Regions from separate parts of the Aquariibacter lacus genome, predicted to be linked through region 3. Evidence: predicted binding sites of a transcription regulator. Region 3 holds the regulator's gene; each other region holds the start of a gene.
What was found. The regulator HrcA, encoded in region 3, represses chaperone genes, less so after heat shock. The targets are predictions, from matches to a motif close to TTAGCACTCNNNNNNNNNGAGTGCTAA.

Region 1: rpoH (RNA polymerase sigma factor RpoH) is a predicted target of HrcA. The motif match lies at 2,277-2,303, and genes of this name have one in related genera.
Region 2: JI742_RS02570 (co-chaperone GroES) is a predicted target of HrcA. The motif match lies at 3,491-3,517, and genes of this name have one in related genera.

What each region holds. Positions count from the first base shown of each region.
Region 1 covers NZ_JAERRA010000001.1:1,049,008-1,054,721, forward strand. The annotation lists gene cyoE (heme o synthase) at 1-567, shown strand, start outside; gene JI742_RS04830 (SCO family protein) at 605-1,258, shown strand; gene rpoH (RNA polymerase sigma factor RpoH) at 1,313-2,254, opposite strand; gene JI742_RS04840 (glycosyltransferase family 2 protein) at 2,452-3,357, opposite strand; gene JI742_RS04845 (glycosyltransferase) at 3,383-4,720, opposite strand; gene JI742_RS04850 (response regulator) at 5,069-5,714, shown strand, end outside.
Region 2 covers NZ_JAERRA010000001.1:557,967-563,680, forward strand. The annotation lists gene JI742_RS02555 (carbon-nitrogen hydrolase family protein) at 1-701, shown strand, start outside; gene JI742_RS02560 (cupin domain-containing protein) at 724-1,227, opposite strand; gene groL (chaperonin GroEL) at 1,387-3,030, opposite strand; gene JI742_RS02570 (co-chaperone GroES) at 3,101-3,391, opposite strand; gene ribA (GTP cyclohydrolase II) at 3,649-4,851, opposite strand; gene JI742_RS02580 (SGNH/GDSL hydrolase family protein) at 4,916-5,714, opposite strand, start outside.
Region 3 covers NZ_JAERRA010000001.1:726,258-731,971, reverse strand. The annotation lists gene JI742_RS03330 (ammonium transporter) at 1-989, shown strand, start outside; gene dut (dUTP diphosphatase) at 1,035-1,511, opposite strand; tRNA gene JI742_RS03320 (tRNA-Ile) at 1,541-1,617, opposite strand; gene hrcA (heat-inducible transcriptional repressor HrcA) at 1,665-2,687, opposite strand; gene JI742_RS03310 (NAD kinase) at 2,836-3,744, shown strand; gene recN (DNA repair protein RecN) at 3,828-5,573, shown strand; gene rapZ (RNase adapter RapZ) at 5,635-5,714, shown strand, end outside.

The DNA.
Region 1 (5,714 bases), 320 kb from region 3:
TTCGAGGTGAATCCCCTGACCGCCTGGCTGACCTTCGCCACCTTCGTCGGCTACGCCATCGTCTACACAGTGGTGCTCAAGCCCATGACGCCGCAGAACATCGTGATCGGCGGCGCCTCGGGCGCGATGCCGCCGGTGCTGGGTTGGGCGGCAATCCGCGGCGAAGTCGGCCCCGAGTCGCTCATCCTCTGCCTGATCATCTTCCTCTGGACGCCGCCGCACTTCTGGGCCCTGGCCCTCTACCGGGTCGAGGACTACGCCCGCGCCGGCCTGCCCATGCTGCCGGTCACCCATGGCAGCGAGTTCACCCGGCTGCAAATCTGGCTCTACACCCTGGTGCTGTTCGCGGCCACGCTGCTGCCCTTCGTCTCGCGCATGAGCAGTTGGCTCTACCTGGCGGCGGCCGTCGCGCTGGGCCTGCGTTTCTGCCAGTACGCCTGGCGCCTGAAGCAGGCCTACAGCGAGCCGCTGGCCCGCGCCACCTTCCGCTTCTCGATCTGGCACCTGTCGCTGCTGTTCGCCGCGTTGCTGCTCGATCACTACCTCAAGCCGCTCTGGCTGGCTTGAGCGGCCTGTGCCCTTGCCTGTTCCGAAAGCCCCCCGCATGAAGCTGTCCGTCGCCTGCCATCCCCGCCTGCGCCTTCTGGCTGCCGGCCTGCTGATCGCGCTGGGCGCCAGCCTGGCGGGCTGCGACGATGCGGGCGGCCCGGGCTCGGCGGCGCCCCAGGCCGGCTCGTCGAGCTTCAAGGCAGTCGACATCACCGGGCTGGACTACGGCAAGTCGCTCAAGCTCAGCGATCCGGAGGGCCAGCTCCGCAGCCTGGCCGACTACGCCGGCAAGCTGGTCGTCGTCTTCTTCGGCTACACCCAGTGCCCCGACGTCTGCCCCACGACCATGGCCGAGCTGGCGCAGGTCAAGAAGCAGCTCGGTGCCGAGGGCGACAAGCTGCAAGCCATCTTCGTCACCGTCGACCCGGAGCGGGACAGCGCCGAATTGCTCAAGGCCTACATGGCCTCCTTCGACCCGGCCTTCGTCGCGCTGCGCGGCACGCTGGACGAGACCAAGGCCGTGGCCCAGGGCTTCAAGGTTTTCTACCAGAAGGTGCCGAACAAGGACGGCAACGAGGGCTACACCCTGGACCACACCGCCGGCGCCTATGTGTTCGACATGCAGGGCCGCACGCGGCTCTTCGTGCGCTACGGCACGCCGATCGAAGCCTGGCTGGCCGATCTGCGCATCCTGCTGGCAGGCGGCTGAGCGGCGCGGCCGTCGCGCCGCGCCCGTCCCGGGGCGGCGGCGGACGCTGAAGGTTCAGACCCCGGCCAGGGCCTTGCGCATCTTCTTCAGCGCAGCCACCTCGATCTGGCGGATGCGCTCGGCGCTGACGCCGTACTCGGCCGCAAGCTCGTGCAGCGTGGCGCCGCCCGAGCCATCGTCGGCCACGTGCAGCCAGCGCGATTCGACGATGCGGCGGCTGCGCGCATCCAGGCCCGACAGGGCTTCGCGCAGGCCGTCGCTCGCCAAGTGGTCGCGATGCGCCAGCTCCAGCATGCGGCTGGGCTCGCTGTGCTCGTCGGCCAGCCAGGCAATCGGCGCGGCGGGGCCGTCCTCGTCGCCTTCCGACGGCTCCAGCGCGACCTCGCCGCCGGCCATGCGGGTTTCCATCTCGATCACGTCCTCGCGCTTGACTTGCAGCGTCTCGGCGACCTGATCGATCTCGGCCTCGCTCAGGCCCTGGCGGTGGCTGTCCCCCAGCTCGGCCCGGGCCCGCAGGCCCTGCTTGATCGAGCGCAGGTTGAAGAAGAGCTTGCGCTGCGCCTTGGTCGTGGCCACCTTGACCAGGCGCCAGTTGCGCAGGATGTAATCGTGGATCTCGGCCTTGATCCAGTGCAGCGCGTAGCTGACCAGGCGCACGCCCTGCTCGGGGTCGTAGCGCTTGACGGCCTTCATCAGGCCGACATTGCCTTCCTGGATCAGATCGCCCTGCGGCAGGCCGTAGCCCAGGTACTGGCGCGAGACGGAGACGACCAGCCGCAGGTGCGAAAGCACGAGCCGGCCGGCCGCAGCGAGGTCGCCGTGGTCGCGCAGGCGGCGGCCGCAGTCCTGCTCTTCCTCGGCACTGAGCATCGGAAGCTGGTTCACCGCGCGGATGTAGGCCTCGAGGTTGCCCAGCGAGGGCACCATGGCCCAGGGGTCGCGCAGGCTCAGCGCGGCGGCGCTGGCAGATGTCGGAATCGGCGTCAGGGGGTTCATCGGCAGTCTCCTCGCCAAGATGTTAGCACTCGGACTTTTTGAGTGCTAAGGCGCGGCAAGCGTTCCGCTGTGCCTGCCCTGGAGAGGTCAATCCAGGCCGGCGGCCCGGGGGACAAGTACTTGGCGCGCGCATCCCGGCTCCGCCCACAGACTTGTCCACAGTTTCCGGGGACAAGTTCCCGGCCCGCGCTGCCGCTTCAGGCGATGCCCTTGGCCCGGTGGATTTCCTCGATGGCCCGCCGCTTGCCGACCAGCAGCGCGCGCATCTGGTAGGCGCGCAGGAAGCGGCGGAACTCAGGGTCCTCGTAGCGCGGCTTGCCGGCAAGCGCGCTGCGCAGCCAGCCCCAGATCACGGCCAGGCTGCCCAGCAGGAAGGGCTTCTCACCGATCCGGCTCAGCGCGCTGGCGCTGAGGTAGAGCAGGCCGGTGCCCATGAAGTACTGGCCGAAGCCGTGGCGCATGCGGCCGGTGTAGATGCTCTGCTGGCTGGACCCCATCGGCCGCAGGTGGATGAAGCGAAGCTCCGGTTCATTCCAACTGCAGGCGATCCAGCCCTTCATCCGGCAACGGTGGCAGTCGATGCCGTCCCACATCACCTCGCGCACGAAGCCGCCGATGTCCTTGAAAGCGCTGACGCGGTAGAACTTGGTCATGCCCAGCGAGGTCTCGTCGCCGTGGTTCTCGTCGCGCAGCGTGCCGTGTTCCTCGACATAGGCCTTGCCGCTGCAGGTGGCGATGCGCGGATTCGCCTCCATGCGCTCGACCAGGATCTCGAAGTAGCGCAGCGGCAGGCGCAGGTCCAGGTCGAGCTTGCAGACGTAATCGAAGTCCTCCGGCACGATGGTTTCGTAGCCGGCGTAGAAAGCCTCGATCACCCCGGGGCCGACGGCGCGACGGCCTCGGTCCTGGCGGGTGACGATGCGGATCCAGGGATGGCGCGCGGCGTACTCGGCCAGGATCTGTGGCGTCTCGTCACTTGAACCGTCGTCGACGATCACCCAGAGCGCCGGCGTGAGCGACTGCCCGACCACGGTGTCCAGGGTCTGCCGCATGTACTTGGATTCATTGCGGCAGGGCGAAATCAGGGCATAGCGGCGGCTCATGGGGGGGCGTCCTGTGGATCAAGGTTCAGCCGTGCCGGGGCAGCGCGAAGGCGGCCAGCAGGCGGTCGATGTTTTGGGCCATGCCGAACTCGGCCATCACATGCTGGCAGCCGTCCCGGCCCAACTGCGCACGCAGTGCGTCGGAATCGATCAGGCGCGCGATCTGCCGCGCCAGGTCGGCCGCGTCGGCCGGTTCGGCCAGCAGGCCGCTTTGCTCGTGCATGACCAGCTCGGGAATGCCCGAAAGCCGGGTCGAAACCACCGGCAACGACTGCGACATGGCCTCCATCAGCACGACGGGGATGCCGTCCATGTCGCCGTTGCGGTCTTCCTTGCAGGCCAGCACGAAGCTGTCGAGCGCGTTCATCCAGTCGGCCACCTGCTCGTGCGAGAGGCTGCCGTCGAAGCGCACGGCCTCGCCCAGGCCGAGGGCAGCCGCCTGGGCCTCCAGCGCCGGCCGCAGCGGGCCGTCGCCGGCCAGGCGCAGGACGACGGCTCGACCCTCGGCGCGCAGCCGCGCAAGCGTCTCGATCAGCACGTCGAAGCCCTTCTTCTCGACCATGCGTCCCAGCGAGCCCAGCACGAAGGGCTGGCCGGCGGCACCTGCCGGCCGCGACCGCGGGCTGAAACTCACGCCGCAGCGCACCAGGCTCAGTTGTGCCGGGGGAATGCCGAGCGCGCGCAAATACTTCAGGTTGTGCTCGGAAATCGTCAGGAAGCGCTTGGCGCGCGCTGCCTTGCGCTGCAGCAGCAAGCCCCGCTCGAAGATGTCGTTGGCATGCGCTGTCACCGTGAAGGGAAGCCCGGACAGCGCCGCGGCATACATCGCAATCTGCGCCGGGACATGCGCGAAGTGCACGTGGAGGTGGTGACAGCCCTCGTCTTGCATCAGCCGAGCCAGACGGGCACCGGCCAGGAACTGGTAGGCCAGCTTCCAACTGGCCGGCTTGAGCAGGCCGCAGGCCACGAGATCGCCCGCCAGTTGCCCGAGCGCGCCGAACAGGCCTGGGCCAAAGCGCGGCAGGCTCAGCAAAGCGCCCAGGGCGAACCGGGCGGGGTGGGTGTCGTACAGAACACGGACCCGCTCGCTCAGGCGGGCCTGGTCGGCAGCCGGGCGCGCCGGCCGGTGCACGGAAATGGGCACAACGCGCAGGCCGCGCCGCTCCACCGCGTGAAGTTCCTCGTAAACAAAGGTGGCGGAGAGCGAGGGAATCTCGGGCGCGAGATAAGCGACGACCTGCTTCAATTCGGTAGCGACAGGGCAGGAGGGGGAGGACACCATGGTGACTCGGTCTGTTTCTGCCTGACACGCATGTGCTGGACACGGGGCATGGCCGGACCCGGAAGCGGCTTGCAGGCCCACGCCCGCTTGGCATGTCATTCGTCGGTCCGTGCAAACCCTCGGGCGATGGTAGCTTGACCGCATTCGGCGTTCGGTGGGATCCGCAGGCGGGTCGACCTGCGACCCGCACAAGCGTGCCGGATGCAGCACATCACATGCCACCACGGGGCCCACGCCGCTTCGGCAGCCCTTGGGCCCATGCGACCCGGCCCTGGCCACCCAGCCAGGTCGCAGGCTTGCAAGCGGTTGACGCCCCGGTCCCGGGCCGCCGCAAGGCCGGCTTGGGACCGGGAGGGCGCTGCTAGAGTGCCGGCTCCCTCACGCGCCCGAATGGGCGCCCGAGACGGCCCGTCCCCAACCCAGCCTGCCGTGACCTCTACGCCCCCCTCGTCTGCTGGCGCCCTGCACATCCTGCTTGCGGAGGACGATCCGGCCGTGGCCGACACCACCTCCCGCGCGCTGCGCTCCCAGGGCTGGTCGGTGGACACCACCGCGCGCGGCGAGCCAGTGCCGGCCTCGCTCAAGTCCGACCCCTACGACCTGCTGATCCTCGACATCGGCCTGGCCGGCATCGACGGTTTCGAGACCCTGCGCCGGGTGCGCGAGGCCGGCATCGAGACCCCGGTGCTGGTGCTGACCGCCCGCGATGCCATCGAGGACCGCGTGCACGGCCTGGAGACCGGCGCCGACGACTACATGGTCAAGCCCTTCTCGCTGGCCGAGCTGGTGGCGCGCGTGCGTGTGCTGACCCGCCGCCACCGCAGCCGCCGCGACAGCGAGCTGACCATGGGCTCGCTGCGCATGGACCTGGTCGCCCAGCGCGCCTGGATCGGCAGCCAGCCGGTCGAGCTGTCGGTGCGCGAATGGGCGGTGCTCGAGTACCTGCTCGGCCGCGTCGGCCACGTGGTCGCGAAGGAGCAGATCCTTCAGTCGATCAGCGGCTGGGGCGAGCAGCTCTCCGAGAACGCCGTCGAGGTCTATGTCTCGCGCCTGCGGCCGAAGATCGAGCCGGCCG
Region 2 (5,714 bases), 170 kb from region 3:
ACCAGGACAAGCTCGACATCGCCGAGCCGCCCGGCGAGGGGCCGATCCAGGCCATGCTGGCCGAGGCCGCGCGCAGCCACGGCCTGTGGCTGGTCGGCGGCAGCCTGCCGCTGCGCGAAGGCCTGCCGGCCGCGCCCGGCGAGCCGCCGCGCCGCGCCCGCAACACCACCCTGGTCCACGGCCCCGACGGCCAGCGGGTGGCGCGCTACGACAAGGTCCATCTCTTTCGCTTCGACGACGGCGAGCGCCGCCACGACGAGGCGGCCACCCTGGAGCCCGGCGACGCGCCGGTGGCCTTCACCGCCACCGACCGGCGCGGCCGGGCCTGGCGCGTGGGCCTGTCGATCTGCTACGACCTGCGCTTTCCCGAGCACTTCCGCGCCCTGATGCAGCCCGCGCCCTGCGACCTGCTGCTGGTGCCCGCGGCCTTCACCGTGCCCACCGGCCGCGCGCACTGGGAGCTGCTTCTGCGCGCCCGCGCGGTCGAGAACCAGTGCTATGTGCTCGCGCCCGCCCAGGCCGGCCGCCACGAGAACGGCCGCAGCACCTGGGGCCACAGCCTGGCGGTCGACCCCTGGGGCGAAGTGCTCGGCCAGCTCGGGGCCGAGGGCGAGGGGCTGCTGCTGGCCGAGCTGTCGGCCGAGCGCATCGCCGAGGTCCGGCGGCAATTGCCGGCCCTGGACCACCGCCGGCTCGGCTGAGCCGCGGCGGCGGCCCGGACCTTCAGCGCTCCGCGGCGGTGGCTGGCGGCGGCGCCAGGAAGCGCGTGGCTGTTGGCCCGGCGCCGTGTTCCTGGTAGCGCACCGCGCCTTCGCGCGCCCACACCCAGTGCGGCACGCCGGCCGGCGCGAGCAGGGACGATCCCGCCGGCACCGCCACGGCCTGCGCCGGGTCGGCCGTCGCGCCGAAGCCCACCCAGAGCGTGCCCTCCAGCACCGTGGTCAGGCGCGCATCGGGATGGGTGTGCGGCGGCAGGCGGGCGCCTGCGTCCAGTTCGACGCGCAGGGCATACAGGCCGGGCGCGGCCTCGGCGCCCGTCACCCAGCGCGCGCGGATGGCCGCCTGGCCCGGCGGCGAGAAGGCCGGCAGCGCGGCCGGGTCGATCACCTGCGGCGCGGGCAGGGCGGCCGGGCGGCCGTCCTCGGCCCGCAGGGCCGGAGGCATGAGCAGGGCCGTGGCCAGCAGGCCGGTGGCCAGAAGGTGGGGGGCGGGGCGCGTCGAGGTCATCGCTTTGCTTCGAGCCATGCGGAGCCGCGATGGTGGTCGGCGGCGGCGGAAAAGAAAAGGGCTCCCCGAAGGGAGCCCTTGTGCTGTGGGCAGCGGGGGACAGAGCCCCGGGGTGCAAGTCGGCGGATTTCCCGGCGCAGGCCGGGAAATCCGTCCGACTTACATATCCATGCCCATGCCGCCCATGCCGCCCATGGCACCGCCGCCCATGGCCGGGGCCTCGTCCTTCGGGGCTTCGGCAACCATGCACTCGGTGGTCAGCATCAGGCTGGCGACCGAGGCCGCGTTCTGCAGCGCGGTGCGGGTGACCTTGGTGGGATCCAGGATGCCCATCTCGATCATGTCGCCGTAGGTGTCGTTGGCGGCATTGAAGCCGTAGTTGCCCGAGCCGCTCAGCACGGCATTGACGACCACGCTGGGTTCGCCGCCGGCGTTGTAGACGATCTCGCGCAGCGGGGCTTCGATGGCCTTCAGCACCAGCTTGATGCCGGCGTCCTGGTCGGCATTGGCGCCTTCGATCTTGCCGGCGGCTTGCTTGGCACGCAGCAGGGCGACGCCGCCACCGGCGACGATGCCCTCTTCCACGGCGGCACGGGTGGCGTGCAGCGCGTCTTCCACGCGGGCCTTCTTTTCCTTCATCTCGACTTCGGTGGCGGCACCGACCTTGATGACGGCGACACCGCCGGCCAGCTTGGCCACGCGCTCTTGCAGCTTCTCGCGGTCGTAGTCGCTGGTGGCTTCCTCGATCTGGATGCGGATCTGCTTGACGCGGGCTTCGATGTCCGCGGCAGCGCCGGCACCGTCGATGATGGTGGTGTTTTCCTTGCCCACTTCGACGCGCTTGGCCTGGCCCAGGTCGGCCAGGGTGACCTTCTCCAGCGTCAGGCCGACTTCCTCGGCGATGACCTTGCCGCCGGTCAGGATGGCGATGTCTTCCAGCATGGCCTTGCGGCGGTCGCCGAAGCCCGGCGCCTTGACGGCGACGACCTTCAGGATGCCGCGGATGGTGTTGACCACCAGGGTGGCCAGCGCCTCACCGTCGACTTCTTCCGCGATGATCAGCAGCGGGCGGCCGGCCTTGGCCACTTGCTCCAGCGTGGGCAGCAGGTCACGGATGTTGCTGATCTTCTTGTCGAAGAGCAGCACGAAGGGGTTGTCCAGGATCGCCGACTGCTTCTCGGGGTTGTTGATGAAGTAGGGCGACAGGTAGCCGCGGTCGAACTGCATGCCCTCGACGACATCCAGCTCGTTGTTCAGGCTCTTGCCGTCTTCGACGGTGATGACGCCTTCCTTGCCGACCTTGTCCATCGCGCGGGCGATGATCTCGCCGACGTCGCTGTCGCTGTTGGCCGAGATGGTGCCGACCTGGGCGATTTCCTTGCTGGTCGTGGTGGCCTTGCTGGCCTTCTTCAGCTCGGCGACCAGGGCGGTGACCGCCTTGTCGATGCCGCGCTTGAGGTCCATCGGGTTCATGCCGGCGGCCACGTACTTCATGCCTTCGCGCACGATGGCCTGGGCCAGCACGGTGGCGGTGGTGGTGCCGTCACCGGCGTTGTCGCTGGTCTTGGAAGCGACTTCCTTGACCATCTGGGCGCCCATGTTCTGGAGCTTGTCCTTCAGCTCGATTTCCTTGGCGACCGACACACCGTCCTTGGTGACGGTGGGGGCGCCGAAGGAGCGCTCGAGGACCACGTTGCGGCCCTTGGGGCCCAGGGTGACCTTGACCGCATTGGCCAGGATGTTCACGCCTTCGACCATGCGGGCGCGGGCGTCGCCGCCGAAGATGACGTCTTTAGCTGCCATGTTGGATCTCCGAATTCAGTGTGTGTGGGTGCGGTGAGCGGTGTGCAAGCGCAGGGGCTTGCCACGCGGCTTACTTTTCGACGACGGCGAAGAGGTCCTCTTCGCGCATGACCAGCAGCTCGTCGCCGTCGACCTTGACGGTCTGGCCCGAGTACTTGCCGAACAGGACGCGGTCGCCGACCTTGATGTTCAGGGCGACGAAATCGCCCTTGTCATTGCGCTTGCCCGGGCCGACGGCCAGGACTTCGCCCTGGTCCGGCTTCTCGGCCGCGTTGTCGGGAATGAAGATGCCCGAGGCAGTCTTGGTTTCTTGTTCGAGGCGCTTGACGATCACGCGGTCGTGCAGGGGGCGAAGCTTCATGGGGGCTCCTCAACGGAAGTCGTGGTGGACGCGGCGGCACGATGAACGGGCCACCGCAAGGCAAGAGAGGCTGCGGGTCCGGTGGGGCATCTCGCAGCGTTAGCACTCACGGTGTATGAGTGCTAGCAATCGGATTATAGGGACGGGCCCCGGGCTTTCAAGAGGCGGGATTTCGCGCCCGGCCGGCAGGGACCGCCGGGCGCGAACTGCGCGGGCCGATTCAGGGGCCGGCCGGGCCGTGCGGCGGCCCGGCGGCTTCAGGCCTGCTCGTCGTCGCGCAGGTGGCCGGCGCGGTCGCGCTTGGTGGCGAGGTAGCGGGCGTTGTGCGGATTGCTCGGCACGACCAGCGGCAGCCGGTCGACCACGTCGATGCCGGCCGCGCGCAGCGCATCGATCTTGGCCGGGTTGTTGGTCAGCAGCCGGATGCGGGCGATGCCCAGGGCATCGAGCATGGCCGCCGCCGCCTGGAAGTCGCGCTCGTCGGCGCGGAAGCCGAGGTAGCGGTCGGCATCCAGCGTATCCAGGCCGGTGTCCTGCAGCCGGTAGGCCCTGAGCTTGCTGGCCAGGCCGGTGCCCCGGCCTTCCTGGGCCAGGTAGAGCAGCACGCCGCCCGATTCGGCCAGGCGCGCGATGGCGCCCTGAAGCTGGTCGCCGCAATCGCAGCGCAGGCTGCCGAGCAGGTCGCCGGTGAAGCAGGAGGAGTGCAGGCGCACCGGCACCGGCTGGCTGCGGTCGGGCTGGCCGACGACGAGCGCGAGGTGCTCGGTCTCGCCGTGCAGCTCGCGGAACAGCACCAGGGTGCAGTCCTCATGCGCGGCGATCGGCACATGCGCGTCGCTCAGGCGGCGCAGCAGGGCGCGCGGCGCGCCGCGGGCGGCGTCGATGGCCTGCGGCGCGATCTCCACCAAGCCATCGGCCACGGCCGCATCCAGGGTGTCGGCCGGCAGCGCCAGGTGCAGCAGGGCCGGGCTGAGGGGGCCGAGCTTGACCAGGCGCAGGGCGGCCTGCTCGGCGGCATCGGCCGGTCGGGCCTCGGCCAGCCAGGCCGCCCGGCGCTCGGCCGGCCAGTCCAGGCCCCAGGCGCCGCCGGGCGCCTGGTCGGGGCGCGCCTGCACGGCGGCCAGGGCTTGCAGGCCGGCCAGGTCCAGGTCGGCTGGCAGCGGCAGGTGGGCGGCCACCAGGTCGCCGCGCTGGCCCAGGGCCTGCAGCCGCTCGGCGCTCAGCAGCAGGCGTAGCGCGCCTCGGCCGCTTTGCCAGCGCGACCAGCCCGCGGCGCCCAGGGTCTCGACCGCAGCCACCAGCAGGCCGGGCTGGCCGGGGCCGGCCCGCAGGGCCAGGGGACGGCCGTGCTGCAACTCGGTGCGGGCGCGGTCCATGCGCAGGGCGCGGCGCTCGACATCGTCGAAGGACCAGCCGGGCAGGCCGGCGGCAGGGGAAACGGGGGACGGGTCGGCGCTCATCGGTCAGGCATGCCGGGCCGGCCGGCCCGCAGGGGCATGGCCGGCCCGGCGCGGGCAGCGGAACTCAGAAGGGATTGGTCTCGACCCGGTTGATCGCACGCAGGCCGATGATGTCGTGCGCGGTCACGCCGAAGTGGCGGTCGCTGACCCAGAGGTGGTTGGTCTCGTTGGCGGCCGAGATCAGGGTGTCGTCGAAGCAGTTCGGCACGGCCGTCGTGCAGGCCGCATTCACCGCATTGCCGCCACTGCCCAGACTGCTCGGGCTGTCGGCCAGCAGGCCGACGCGGTCGCCGATGTCGACCAGGCCGATCAGGCGACCGTCGTTGATCACGGTGGCACGCAGGCCGGTGTTGAAGGCCTCGGTCATGTTGCGCAGCACGGTCTGCGGATTGAAGACCGAGGAGGTCTGCGCACGGCCCCAGGGCGTCAGGTTCAGGTTCGGCAGGGTGCCGAACAGCACCCGCACATCGGCCTGCGCCAGGCGGTTGATCTGGAGGCCGAGGCGGTTGCCCAGCTCGCGCGCCGTTGCAACGGCCGCAGTGGCCTGGGCCGCCGTGTTGATCGTGCCGTAGAGCGCGATCAAGTCGTTCTGCCCGGTGTAGACCGTGGCCAGGTCGCCCTCGGCAATCGACGTGCCGGCCAGGAAGGTGGTGATCCGGGTTTCCAGGTCGGGGATGGTTCCGCCGACGGTGGCGAGCATGGTGCCGCGCGGGCTGGCTTCCTCGGTGACCGGCAGAGGGCACTGGCTGAAGCCGATGTTCAGCTCCCGGCCGAGCTGCTGCACCCAGATCGGGTTGTCCAGGCAGTTGACGCTGCTGTCGGCATTGCGGGTGTTGACGGTGTAGCGCCGGCCGGCCGGGCCG
Region 3 (5,714 bases):
TCCTGGTGCCGGCCGCCGAGCTGGGCGCGCGCAACGGCTTCGAGCTGGTCAAGTTCTTCTTCCTGCTGACCTTCGCGGCCGCCATCCCGGCCATCGTCTCGGGCGGCATCGCCGAGCGGGCCCGCTTCAATCCGCAGCTTGCTGCAACCTTCGCCATCGTCGGCTGCATCTACCCGCTGTTCGAAGGCATGGTCTGGGGCGGCCGCTTCGGCATGCAGGAGCTGCTGACGGCCTGGTTCGGCCAGCCCTTCCACGACTTCGCCGGCTCGGTCGTCGTGCATGCGGTGGGCGGCTGGATCGCGCTGCCGGCGGTCATCCTGCTCGGCGCGCGCAGCGGCCGCTACGGCCGGGACGGCCGGGTCAGCGCCGCGCACCCGCCCTCGAACATCCCCTTCCTCGCACTCGGCGCCTGGATCCTCACCGTCGGCTGGTTCGGCTTCAACGTGATGAGCGCGCAGACCATCGACAAGGTCAGCGGCCTGGTCGCGGTGAACTCGCTGATGGCCATGGTCGGCGGCACCCTCGTCGCCTGGGCCCTGGGCCGCAACGACCCGGGCTTTGCCTACAACGGCCCGCTGGCCGGCCTGGTCGCCGTCTGCGCCGGCTCGGACCTGATGCATCCGCTGGGCGCGCTGGCCACCGGCGGCGTCGCCGGTGCGCTGTTCGTGAAGATGTTCGTCATCACGCAGAACAAGCTGAAGATCGATGACGTGCTCGGCGTCTGGCCGCTGCACGGCCTGTGCGGCGCCTGGGGCGGCCTGGCGGCCGGCCTGTTCGGCAGCACCGCGCTCGGCGGCCTGGGCGGGGTGAGCTTCGGCGCGCAACTCGTCGGCACCCTGGCCGGCGTGCTGGTGGCCGTGATCGGCGGCACCCTGGTCTACGGCCTGATCAAGGCCGCGGTGGGCCTGCGGCTGGATGCGGAGGACGAATACCTCGGCGCCGACCTGGCGGTCCACAAGATCCGCGCGACGCCCGAGCGCGAGGGCTGAAGCCGGCCGCGGGCGGCCCCGCCGCCCGCCCGGCCCGGGCGCGCCTCAGACGCCCGTCGAGCCGAAACCGCCCGCGCCGCGCACGCTGCCGGCGCTGAACTGCTCGACCACCCGCAGCGCCGGCCGCAGCACCGGCACGAAGACGAGCTGCGCAATGCGCTCGCCCGGCTGCACGGTGATGGCCCGGCCGCTCTCGGCCGGATTGCGGTTCCAGGCGCTGATGTAGAGCTGGGCGCTGTAGTCCGCATCGATCAGGCCGACCCCGTTGCCCAGCACCAGGCCCTTCTTGTGGCCCAGGCCGGAACGCGGCAGCACCATCGCGCACAGGCCCTCGGCATTCATGTGCAGCGCCAGGCCGCTGGGGATGAGCACGGCCGGGGCCTGCGGCTCCAGCGTCAGCGGCGCATCGAGGCAGGCGATCAGGTCGAGGCCGGCCGCCAGCGCCGTCTGGTAGCGCGGCAGGCCCCAGTCGTTCAATCGCGCGTCGAGCACGCGGATCTCGATCTCGTTGGGCAGGGACATCGGAACGGCTCGCGGCGAAGGGCCAGGATTGGTAGGCCGGGTGGGACTCGAACCCACTGTCGAACGATTATGAGTCGCTTGCTTATACCGCTTAAGCTTCCGGCCCCCGGGGCAGGCGCGCATTGTGGCGCGGCGTCGGGGCGGCCCGCCGCCCTACTTCTGGCTGAGCGCCTGGCCGACCAGGCGCGAGGTGATGTCGACGATCTGGATCATGCGCTCGTAGGCCATGCGGGTCGGGCCGATCACGCCCAGGGTGCCGACGACCTGGCCGTCGACCGTGTAGGGCGCGGAGACGACCGACAGCTCTTCGTAGGGCACGAACTGGCTCTCGCCGCCGATGTAGATACGCACGCCCTCGGCGCGGCTGGAGACTTCCAGAAGACGCATGAGCTGGGTCTTCTGCTCGAAGAGCTCGAACATCTTGCGCAGGCTGCCGAGGTCGCTGGAGAAGTCCTGCACGGTCAGCAGGTTGCGCTCGCCGCTGACGACGAGCTGCTCGGCCGGCTCGCCCGCGGCGGCGCTGCCCATCTGCACGGCGGCCTGCATGAGCTGGGCGATCTCACCGCGCAGCGCATCCACCTCGGTGTGCAGCTTCTCGCGCACCGCATCCAGGGTCAGGCCGGCGTAGTGCGCATTGATGAAGTTGGTGGCCTCGATGAGCTGGGCGGCCGTGAAGTCCTGCGAGGTGACGATGAGGCGGTTCTGCACATCGCCGTCCGGCGCGACCAGGATGACCAGCACGCGCCGCTCGCCCAGGCGCAGGAACTCCAGGTGGTGGAAGACGCCGGCCTTGCGCGGCGCCGTGATCACGCCGACGAAGTGCGACAGGCTCGACAGCATCTGCGCGGCATGGGCGATGACGCGCTGCGGCTGGTCCGGCGCCAGCGGCGCCGCGCCCTCGGGCGACAGCACCTGGGCGGCGTCGAGCGGCCGGGCGGTCAACATGGTGTCGACGAAGAGCCGGTAGCCGCGGGCGGTCGGCACGCGGCCGGCGCTGGTGTGCGGGCTGGCGATGAGGCCGAGATCTTCGAGATCGGCCATCACGTTGCGGATGGTCGCCGGGCTCAGCTCCAGGCCCGAGGCCCGCGACAGGGTGCGCGAGCCGACCGGCTGCCCGTCGGCGATGTAGCGCTCGACCAGGGTCTTCAGCAGGGTCTTGGCGCGGTCATCCAGCATGCGGCTCATTCTAGGAGGCCGCCCCGTCCCGCGGGCCCAGGGGGCCGTCCGCGGCGGCGCGGGCAAGGGGGGTTCACCCCAGTCGGTCCGAGCCGGTGGACGCAGGGGGCTGTGGTGTAATTTTTCGACACCCTCTCCTGCATTCCTCATGCCCGCGCGCTTCAAACATGCGGCCCTCGTGGGCAAGTACCAAGCCCCGGGCAGCCGCCGGGTGCTGGCCCAGGTGGCCGACTTCCTGCTGAGCCAGGGCCTGGAGGTTTCGCTGGACGAGGCCACCGCGCTGAACACCGGCCTGAGCGAGCACCCGGCCCTGCCGCCCGAGCAGATCGGCCGGCACTGCGACCTGGCCGTGGTCGTCGGCGGCGACGGCACCATGCTGGCCGTGGCCCGCCAGCTCGCGCCGCAGAACGTGCCGCTGGTCGGCATCAACCAGGGCCGGCTCGGCTTCATCACCGACATCCCGCTCGAAGCCCTGCGCGAGACCCTGGCGCCGATGATCGCCGGTGACTACGAGGAAGAGCAGCGCACCATGCTGGCCGGCTGCGTGACCCGCGACGAAGGCGGCAGCATGCGCCGCACCATCTTCGAGGGCCATGCCGTCAACGACGTGGTCGTCACCCGCGGCGGCATGTCGGGCATGGTCGAGATGCGGGTCGAGGTGCAGGGCGACTTCGTCGCCAACTTCCGCGCCGACGGCCTGATCATCGCGTCGCCGACCGGCTCCACAGCCTATGCGCTGTCGGCCGGCGGGCCGCTGCTGCATCCGGGCATCGCCGGCTGGGTGCTGGTGCCGATCGCGCCGCATTCGCTGTCGAACCGGCCCATCGTGCTGCCGGATTCGGGCGAGGTCGCGATCGAGATCGTCGCCGGCCGCGATTGCAGCCTGAACTTCGACCACCAGGGCCTGGCCAGCCTGCTGCATGGCGACCGCATCCTGGTGCGGCGCAGCGCGCACCGGGTGCGCTTCCTGCACCCGCGCGGCTGGAGCTACTACGCCACCCTGCGCCGCAAGCTGCGCTGGAACGAGGGCAGCAGCGGCAGCGGCCCGGGCGACTGAAGCCACCGCGCCCTGGCCATGCCGTCAGCCGGCCTGCGCACAATCCGGGTTGCCGATCCGGCCGCCACCGAGCCCCCACCGCCATGCTGCGCCGACTGAGCCTGCGTGATTTCGTCATCGTGCCCGCCCTCGAACTGGACTTCGGGCCGGGCTACACCGCCCTGACCGGCGAGACCGGCGCCGGCAAGTCCATCCTGATCGACGCCCTGCAACTGGCCCTGGGCCAGCGGGCCGACGGCAGCGTCGTGCGCGAGGGCGCGGCGCGGGCCGAGATCGCCGCCGAGTTCGACACGCCCGAGGGCCTGGCCGGTTGGCTGTCCGATGGCGGCTTCGATTCCGCCGCCGACCCCGACGGCCACGGCGGCGGCAGCCTGCTGCTGCGCCGTACCGTCGACAGCCAGGGCAAGAGCCGCGCCTGGATCAATGGCGCGCAAGCCACCCTCAGCCAGCTGCGCGAGCTCGGCGACTGGCTGGTCGACATCCACGGCCAGCATGCCTGGCAGGGCCTGACCCGGCCGGAGCCGGTGCGGGCCCTGCTCGACAGCCGGGCGGGCGTCGACGCCGCGCCCCTGGCCGCCGCCCACCAGGCCTGGAAGCAGGCCCGCGAGCGCCTGGACGCCGCCCGCAGCCGCCAGGCCGAGCGCGAGACCGAGCGCGAGCGCCTGATCTGGCAGATCGGCGAGGTCGAGCGCCTGGGCCCCGGCGAAGGCGAATGGGCCGAGCTGGAGGCCGAGCACCGCCGCCTCAGCCATGCGCAGGCCATCCTCGACGCCCTGGCTGCGGCCGTGGCGGCGCTGGACGGCGGCGAGTCGGGCGAGGCGCCGGGCGCCAGCGCCTGCATCGATGCGGCGATCGACCGGCTCGAAGCCGTCTGGGTGCATGACAACAGCCTGAGCGGTCCGATCGACACCCTGCGCCAGGTGCAGGCCCTGATCAGCGACAGCAGCCGCGAGCTGGGCCACCGCCTGCACGGCGAGGGCCTGGACCCGCAGCGCCTGAGCGAACTCGACGAGCGCCTGGGCAGTTGGCTGGCCCTGGCGCGGCGCTTCCGTCAGCCGCCCGAGGCCCTGCCCACGCTGCTGGCCCAGTGGCAGGCCGAGCGCGCCCGGCTCGATGCCGAAAGCGACCTGCCGGCGCTGGAAGCTGCGGTCGACCAGGCCTGGGCCGCCTACCGCCAGCAGGCCGAAGCCGCACGGCGCGCCCGCCTGAAGGCCGCGCCGCGGCTGGCCGCCGAAGTCGGCGCGGCCCTGCAGCAGCTCGGCATGGCCGGCAGCGTGTTCGAGGTGGCGGTCGATCCCCTGCCCGAGCCGCAGCGCCACGGCCAGGACCTGATCGAGTTCCGCGTCGCCGGCCATGCCGGCGCCACGCCGCGGGCGCTGGCGCGGGTGGCCTCGGGCGGCGAGCTGTCGCGCATCGCGCTGGCCATTGCCGTCAGCACATGCAGCAGCCCGCGGCCGGGCACCGACCCGCTGCCGGGGGTGGACACCCTGATCTTCGACGAGATCGATGCCGGCGTCGGCGGCACCGTGGCCGATGCCGTCGGCGCGCTGATGCACCGCCTGGGCCGCGAGCGCCAGGTCTTCGCCGTCACCCACCTGCCGCAGGTGGCGGCCTGCGCCAACCAGCACTTCGTGGTGCGCAAGCAGACCGTGGCCGGCCGCACCCACAGCGAGGTCGAGCCGGTGGACGGCGAGGCGCGGGTCGAGGAGCTCGCCCGCATGCTCGGCGGCGAATCGGCCACCAGCCGCGCCCATGCCCGCAGCCTGCTGGCCGCCGAGACCGGCCGCCGGCCGCCGGCCCCGGTCACCCCGATCAATACCGCACGCTGAGCGCCCGCCGGTCCGCCCTGCGCGGGCCGGGGTCGGCCCCGGCTTTGTTAGGCTGCGCCGCATGCCGGACACCCCACCCCGCCCCCCCGCGCCGAACCCGCCCGAGCTGGTGCTGATCACCGGCATCTCGGGCTCGGGCAA